One region of the Frankia sp. CeCAU1 genome, then DNA from elsewhere that is predicted to be linked to it. Evidence: riboswitches for the same ligand, from Rfam matches in the RefSeq annotation. Region 1 holds a riboswitch; the other holds the start of a gene.
The links. A riboswitch is a leader RNA that binds a small molecule or an ion and turns the genes downstream of it on or off. The one in region 1 is predicted to bind thiamine pyrophosphate.
Positions count from the first base shown of each region.

Region 2: linked by a shared signal. The riboswitch ahead of AC08OO_RS02490 (thiazole synthase) and the one ahead of thiC (phosphomethylpyrimidine synthase ThiC) in region 1 are both predicted to bind thiamine pyrophosphate.

Region 1 covers NZ_CDWWXA010000004.1:81,444-85,650, reverse strand. The annotation lists gene AC08OO_RS01820 (ABATE domain-containing protein) at 1-276, opposite strand, end outside; gene thiC (phosphomethylpyrimidine synthase ThiC) at 493-2,295, opposite strand; gene AC08OO_RS01810 (hypothetical protein) at 2,192-2,440, shown strand; TPP riboswitch at 2,427-2,534, opposite strand; gene AC08OO_RS01805 (ATP-binding cassette domain-containing protein) at 2,680-4,207, opposite strand, start outside.
Region 2 covers NZ_CDWWXA010000007.1:1,969-6,175, reverse strand. The annotation lists gene AC08OO_RS02500 (NAD(P)/FAD-dependent oxidoreductase) at 1-72, opposite strand, end outside; gene thiH (2-iminoacetate synthase ThiH) at 112-1,278, opposite strand; gene AC08OO_RS02490 (thiazole synthase) at 1,275-2,276, opposite strand; TPP riboswitch at 2,272-2,385, opposite strand; gene pknB (Stk1 family PASTA domain-containing Ser/Thr kinase) at 2,643-4,207, shown strand, end outside.

The DNA of each region.
Region 1 (4,207 bases):
GGTGGAGCTGCCGTCCGCCCAGGCGCCGATGCGCGGCCGCAGCCACTCCCGGAGCTCGACCGCGGCGACGGCGATGCGGTCGAGCTCCTCGGATCCGAACCGGGCAGGCAGCGCCTCTCGTTCGGCCGTGCCGACAAGCCCCGTGAGCTGGAGCCAGCGCAGGTAGCTCCAGCCATCGGCGATCAACTCGATCGGGCCGTCCGCCGAGAAGGCGAGGCTGTTGACGAAGTCCAGCACCGGATGATCGCCCAACCCGATCAGCACGTCCGGGTTCATCGGAGACCTCCCCTCGAGCCGATCACCCAAATAACCACTCCACTTCCTCTTGAGAGGTTACTCCCTCGCCAAAGTAATCGTCTTAGATATCTTTTTTAGATAGCTTTTATGGACCACCGGGGCCGCTGCGCCCGCTGAGCCCCCTGCGCCCGACGGGGCCCGCCGCTGACCGGCGGAAGCCCGTCGGAACGGTCGGTCAGGAGTTGGCCACAGCGGTCAGGAGTTGGCCACCGGAAGGTAGATCCGATTGCCGGCGGCGTTGAACTCGGCGGCCTTCTCGCGCAGGCCGGCGGTGACCGCCTCGTCGCCGGCCGGGTCCGCGCCATGCCCGGCCGGGTCCAGCCCGTCCCCGCCCGCGTGTGCCCGCACCTGGTGGGAAATCTTCATCGAGCAGAAGTGCGGGCCGCACATCGAACAGAAGTGCGCCGACTTCGCGGCCGGGGCCGGCAACGTCTCGTCGTGGAACGCGCGTGCGGTGTCGGGGTCGAGCGCGAGGTGGAACTGGTCGGCCCAGCGGAATTCGAACCGGGCGTCCGACAGGGCGTCATCCCAGGCCTGCGCGCCGGGATGACCCTTAGCGAGGTCGGCGGCGTGCGCGGCGATCTTGTAGGCGATAACGCCGGCCTTGACGTCGTCCCGGTCGGGCAGGCCGAGATGCTCCTTCGGGGTGACGTAACAGAGCATGGCGGTACCGGCCCATCCGATCATCGCCGCCCCGATCGCGGAGGTGATGTGGTCGTAGCCGGGGGCGATGTCGGTGGTCAGCGGCCCGAGGGTGTAGAACGGCGCGTCGTGGCACAGCTCCCGCTGCAGCTGCACGTTCTCCTCGATCTTGTTCATGGGCACGTGCCCGGGTCCCTCGATCATCACCTGGACGTCGTGCTCCCACGCCACCTGCGTCAACTCGCCCAGGGTGGCGAGCTCGGCGAGCTGTGCCTCATCGTTCGCGTCCGCGATGGACCCGGGCCGCAGGCCGTCGCCCAGAGAGAACGTGACGTCGTACGCGGCGAAGATCTCGCACAGCTCGGCGAAGTGGGTGTAGAGGAAGTTCTCCTCGTGATGGGCCAGGCACCAGGAGGCCAGGATCGAGCCGCCGCGCGAGACGATCCCGGTCCTGCGCCGCGCGGTCAGCGGCACGTAGCGCAGCAGCACCCCCGCGTGGACCGTCATGTAGTCCACACCCTGCTCGCACTGCTCGATCACGGTGTCCCGGTAGACCTCCCAGGACAGCTTCTCCGGCCGGCCACCGACCTTCTCCAACGCCTGGTAGATCGGCACGGTCCCGACCGGCACCGGCGCGTTACGGATGATCCACTCACGGGTCAGGGCGATGTCCGACCCGGTCGAGAGGTCCATCACGGTGTCCGCGCCCCAGCGGGTCGCCCACACCATCTTCTCGACCTCCTCCTCGATCGAGGAGGTAACGGCCGAGTTGCCGAGGTTCGCATTGATCTTTACGAGAAACGCACGGCCGATCGCCATCGGCTCGGACTCGGGATGGTTCACGTTCGCCGGCAGCACGGCCCGCCCCGCGGCGATCTCCGCCCGCACCGTCTCGACGGGAAGACCCTCCCGCAGGGCGACGAACTCCATCTCCCGAGTGATCTGACCGCGGCGGGCGTAGCCCAGCTGGGTTATGGAAGGCCGTCCCAGCACCGCCCGACGGGGCACTCGCACCCGCCCGTCGAGATCCGTCCCGCCGAGACCGGGCGTCCCAGGACCGGGCGTCCCAGAACCGGGCGTCCCAGGACCCGATGCCCCGGTCCCGGGAACGGTCCGCAGCTCATCCGGCGCGGTGTCGCCACGCTGGGCGATCCAGCTGTCCCGCGTCGCCGGCAAACCCCGGCGCACATCGATCGTCACCCCCGGATCGGTATATGGACCGGAGGTGTCGTACACCACGACGGTGTCACCCGTGGTCAGCACGATCTCCCGCATCGGCACCCGCAGATCGGGATCCGCTCCGACCAGCCAGGTCTTGCGGCTGCCCGTCAGCGGACCCGTCGAGACCGCCGTCATCCCCGCGGCCGAGACGGACGAGGAGGAGGACGAGGACGAGACGGACGGGGAGGATGCGGCGGACGACAAGGATGAGGTGGACGGGGACGAGGTGACGGCCTTCGAGGTGGACGAGGACGAACGGTCGGTACGCGACACCATGTAAGACTCCCTACGCCGGCATTACCCGGACAGGTTCCTGCGGTCGGCGGCCCCAGCCGCCCTCTCAGCCCCTTGGCGGAGCTCCCGCGATCAACTTCGACGCTTGTCGACAGTAAGACACCGCCGGCCCGCTCGCCACCCCTTCCGGTTCATCCGACGCATGCCCTACACCATCGGGCGACGTGAAGAGCCCTGTTCCGCCGGACCCCGGTTTCTCTGCGTGGCGGGGAACGCCGGACCAGCTCAGCGGTCCGGGGCCGCCGCCGGCCCGGAACTCCCGCCCAGGTAGGCCGTCTCGATGAGCTCGGGATGCGCGATGAGATCCGCCGCGCTCGCCGACAGCGCGATCCGGCCCCGGTCGAGAACGTAGCCACGGTCGGCCACCTGCAACGCGAGCGAGACGAACTGCTCGACCAGCAGCACGCCGGTCGACGTCTCGAGGGCGATCGTGCGCAGCAGGGCGAGCAGCTGCGGCGCAATCCCGGGTGCCAGGCCGAACGACAGCTCGTCCACCAGCAGCAGACGCGGTCTGCGCACCAGAGCGACGGCCAACGCGAGCCGTTGCCGCTCGCCCCCGGACAGTTCTCCGGCCGACCGGTCGAGCAGGCCGCGCAGCACCGGGAACCAGTCCAACACCCGCCCGATCTCGCCGGATGAGCGCCGGCCGGCCGCCAGGCGCAGGTTCTCGCGGACGGTCAACCGCCCGAGTGATCCTCGTCCCTGCGGTACGACCGCCATCCCCCGGCGGGCGAGTGTGCTCGGCGCGGCCCGGCGCGACCGGTCATCGAGGACCTTGACCCGTCCCCTCGACGGCGTCAGCAGCCCCGCCGCCGTGCGGATCAGCGTCGTCTTGCCCGCGCCGTTCGCTCCGAGCAGCGCCACGATCTCCCCGGCACCGACGGTGAGCGACACGTCCCGGAGCACCGGAACTCCGTCGTATCCGCTCGTGACCCGGTCGAGTACGAGCAGATCGCCCCCGCCTCGGCCGGGGGCCGGCGCCGGGGTGGAGGCGGGCACGGACCCGGAGGCGGGCACGGACCCGGAGGCGGGCACGGACCCGGAGGCGGGCACGGACCCGGAGGCGGGCACGGACCCGGAGGCGGGCACGGACCCGGAGGCAGGCACGGAGTCGGAGGCAGGCACGGAGTCGGACCCAGAGGCCGAGCCGGGCCCGGGTCCCGGGGCGGTCCCGGCGCGGTCGCCGCCGTCGGGCTCACCACCGCCCAGATAGGCAGCGCGGACCGCCGGATCGGCGCGCACCTCGGCGGATCGACCGCGCGCGACGACGCGGCCCCCGTCCAGGACGAGGACGTGGTCGCATACGTCGAAGACGAGCTTCACGTCGTGGTCGACGAGCAGCACGGCGATGCCGTCGGCGGCGATGCGGCGCAGCCGGTCGGCGAGCGTCCGGCGGGCGGCCGGGTCGAGACCCGCGGCCGGTTCGTCCAGCAGCAGGACCTTCGGCCTGGCGACGAGGGCGCGGCCGAGAGCCACCGAGGACCGCTCGTCGTGGGAGAGCGTCGACGGCAGGCGATCGGCGATCGTGGCAAGCCCGAGCGACCGGGCCGGGTCTGGCCCGGTCGCGGGTCCGGGTGCCCGGGGCGTGACGACGGCCAGGTTCTCCCCGGCCTCCAGACTGTCGAAGAGTTCCAGCGCCTGGAAGGTGCGGGCGAGCCCCAACCGCAGCCGCTCATGCGCCGGCAGTCCGACGAGCACGGCACCGTCCAGCGTGACGGTACCCGCGCTGATCGACGCAAACCCGGTGAGGGCG
Region 2 (4,207 bases), on a different contig from region 1:
ACCGCGCGCGCGCACCTCGGCGGCGGCCCGGCCCCCCGCCATTCCCGCGCCCACGACGACTATTCGCTGCATTCGAGCAGACTATCGACGACCCGCGACGCCGGGCCGCCGTCACCGCACCGGGTCGACAAGCGGAAAGGCGTCCTTCCACACCGGCTCGTACCCGGCTTCGGCGAGCATCGCGGCGATCTGTGCCGGCGAACGCTCGTCGGAGATCGAGAACTGTTCCTGGGCCGTGCCGGGCGTGGTGTAGCCGCCGGGTTCGGTGGAGGAGCCGGCGCTCATGGTGGTCACGGCGATGCGGACGAGCCCGTCGCGCAGCACCGCCGGCTCCCGGGTCGACAGCGACAGCGCGAGGTCCGGCTCGAACAGGCGCAGGGCCGCGTACGCCTGGACGAACTCCGCGTCGCCAACGACGACGACCGGCGGGAACCCGCTGGCACTCGGCTTGATGCGCGGCAGCGCGATCGAGACCTCGGTCCGCCAGTAGCGACGGGAGAGAAAGGAGGCGTGCGCGGCCAGCGCGAGCACGTCAGCGCGCCAGTCCGGGGCGAGCCCGAGCAGCGCGCCGATCCCGAGCCGGCGCACCCCGGCCCGCGCGGCCCGTTCGAACGAGGACAGCCGCCGGTCGTAGTCACGCTTCCAGCCGGCGACGTGCACCTCGGCGTAGCGGGCCCGGTCGTAGGTCTCCTGGTAATGGACGACTCCCTCCAACCCGGCACGCACCAGCCGGGCATAGGTGTCGTCCGACCAGGTCTGGGTCTCGATGCTGATCGAGGGGAACATCGGCCGTAGCTGCTCGACCACCGCGACGAGGTAGTCGGCCGATACCTCGACGCGATGCTCGCCGGAGACGAGCAGCAGATGACGGAACCCCCGGTCGGCCAGCAGGCGTCCCTCCGCCACCACCTCCTCGAGGTCCAGCGTGCGGCGCACCACCGGCAGGCCCTTGGCGAAGCCGCAGTAGGTGCAGGACGACAGGCAGGCGTTCGACACGTACATCGGGGCAAACAGCCGGACCGCCCGACCGAACCGGAGCAGGGTCGCCTCCCGGGCGGCAATCGCCAGCTCCTCCAACCGGGCGGTGGCCGCGGGTGAGAGCAGGATCGCCAGCTCCGCGAGGCCGATCCGGGGGGTGGCCGACCCACCGGATCCGGGCCGAACCCGCCGCAGCACCGTGTCCACCTCGGCGGACGTGGCCCGCCTCGACATCGCGGACAGCCCGGCCAGGTCGTGACCGGCAAGTTCGCGCGCGAACTCCCCTGGCGGGGCGCTCACCTGGACGCCTCGCCCACCACCGCCGCCGGGGACGCCGATGGCACGGGCGACGCCGGTGACGGGTGGGACGCCGGTGACGGGTGGGCGCCGAGGAACCCGGTGAGCGGGGAGGAGGCGGACGCCACCGTGGCCGGGCCGGCGGCCCCGCGGCCGGCCAGGAAACCCAACCGGCCGGCGGCGGTGGCGAGCGCGAAGGCCCGCGCCATGCGCGCCGGATCGGCGGCCACCGCGATAGCGGTGTTGACCAGCACCGCGGCCGCGCCGATCTCCATCGCCTCGGCCGCGTCCGAGGGCACCCCGAGCCCGGCGTCCACGACCACCGGCACCCCGGCGCTCGCCACGATTGCCTCGATCGCGTCCCGGGTGCGCAGCCCGCGGTTCGAGCCGATCCAGCTGCCCAGCGGCATCACGGTGGCGCAGCCGACCTCCTCCAGCCGGCGGGCCAGCACCGGGTCGGCCGAACAGTAGGGCAGGACCGTGAAGCCGTCGGCCACCATGAGCTCGGCGGCGCGCAGGGTCTCCAGCGGATCCGGCGCCAGGGTGCGCGGATCCGGGGTGACCTCCAGCTTGACCAGACCGGTGCCCGTCGCCGCCCGCCCGAGGCGGGCCAGCCGCAGCGCCTCGGCCGCGTCCACCGCGCCCGAGGTGTTGGGCAGCAGGGTCATCGACGGCGGGATGAAGTCGAGAACGTCGCCGTCACCGATCCGGCCGATGTCGACCCGGCGCAGCGCCACGGTGACGATGGTGGCACCGGATGCGACGAGGCTGTCCCGCATCACCTGGTGACTCGCGAACTTCCCGGTGCCGATCAGCAGCCGGCTGCCGTAGGCCCGCCCGGCGATGACGAGATCGTCCGCCCCCGCGGCACCGGGTCCGGCCTCACCACCACCCCCGCCGCCGACGGCGGCACCTTCACCCGCGAGGCCATCGGGACAGGAACCCGCGGGGGGAGAATCGCCGGGACGGGAGCCGGCAGGACGTAGGGGGTGCTGCGACACGATCTTTCATCCTCCCCACGCGCGCATGACCGCGATCGGGTATACGGGTCGCCGACGGGATACTGGCCAGCCTCTCAGCCCACGTCCGTGGGCTCCCCGGAGCAATCGACAGTGTAACCGCTGCTTCCTGACCGCGGCTTCGGGTGTCCCGCCGCGACGCCGGTCTGCGACGCCGATCTGCGACACTGATCCACGCCCGTCGACGATCATCGCGACCTTGAGAACCGATTCAATGTGGGCACCCGGGTTTCACCCGGTGGACACCATGCTGCGCGACGAGGTACTTCTCGCTCGAACGACGTATCCGGGTTAACCTCGCGGAGCTCGGTAGCGGCATCCTTCGACAACGATCGTAAACTCTCCCTCGTGGATGCCACCGTGGCCGACCCCGTCGTAGGTCGGCTTCTCGACGGCCGCTACACGGCGCAGGAACGGCTCGCCGTCGGTGGGATGGCGACGGTGTACGTCGCGCACGACAACCGGCTGGACCGGCTCGTCGCCCTCAAGGTCATGCATCCCACTCTCAATCACGACCCGGAGTTCGTCGCCCGTTTCCATCGCGAGGCCAAGGCCGTGGCACGGCTCAACACCCCGCGCGTCGTCTCCATCCTCGACCAGGGTTCCGACCACATCCCCGCCGGTCTGGTCAACTACCTGGTGATGGAGCTGGTGCGCGGCCGGTCGCTGCGCCAGCACCTGGGCGCCCGGGGTCGGCTCCCGGTCACCGAGGCCATCGAGATCATCGAGCCCGTGATCGAGGCCCTCGCCGCCGCGCATGCCGCCGGCATCATCCACCGCGACATCAAGCCCGAGAACATCCTGCTCGGTGACGACGGCCAGGTGAAGGTCGCGGACTTCGGCCTCGCCCGTCCGGTGAGCCAGCCCACCCAGGCACTCACCGGCGGCGTGGTGATGGGCACTGTCGGGTACCTCGCCCCCGAGCAGGTCACCCACGGCGTCGCGGACACCCGCAGCGACGTCTACGCCGCCGGTGTGGTGCTCTTCGAATCCCTGACCGGGCAGCTCCCGCACAGCGGCGCCACCCCGATGTCGGTGGCCTACCAGTCGGTCCACGGCGACGTGCCGGCGCCGTCCACCATGATCGAGGGCATTCCCGCCGAGCTGGACGGTCTTGTTCTCCGGGCCACCGCCCGCGACCCGGCGCGCCGGCCGGTCGATGGTGCGGCACTGCTGGCGGAGCTGCGGCGCATCGAGCCGTTCCTGCCCCCGCAGGACGCCTACCCGAGCGGGTTCACCGGCGAGATCGAACGGATCGGGTTGGCCGAGCGGCCTTCAGGGGCTCGGGAGCCCGGGTACACCCAGGATCCCGGGTACACCCAGCCGTTCCAGGCTGAGGACTACGACGACTCCCGGGGCGCCGGGCCGGGGGCCGCCGCGGAGCGCGCGTTCGCCGCTGCCGGGCCGGGCCGGCCAGGCACCGGCGCGCTCTATCGATCCGCCTCCCCGCCCTCGCCGACCGCCACGGCCTATCTCGGGGGCGGTGGCGGGCGCGGGCGGCGGCGGGCCGCCGCATCGCCACGCTCCCGAGGGCCCATCCCGGTCGTCGTCGGTGGCGTGGCCGTCCTGGTCCTGCTGCTCGGGATCCTCGCGTTCCGTTCCCTGTCCGGCGGAGGGACCGAGGTCCCGCTGCTGACGAACCTGAGCAGATCCGACGCCGAGAAAATGCTGCGCGACGCCGGCTTCCAGTTCACCTACCTCGACCCGGTCGCCAGCGCCACGGTACCGGTCGGCCACGTCGCCCAGCAGGATCCCCGGGACGGATCGAAGGTCGACAAGGGCGCGCTCATCACCCTGCGGCTGAGCTCCGGGCCCGCGACGGTACGCGTGCCGGACCTGGCGAACCTCACCGAGACCCAGGCCAAGGCCCGGCTGGCCGAAGTGGACCTGACCCTCGGCGGCCTGAGCCCACA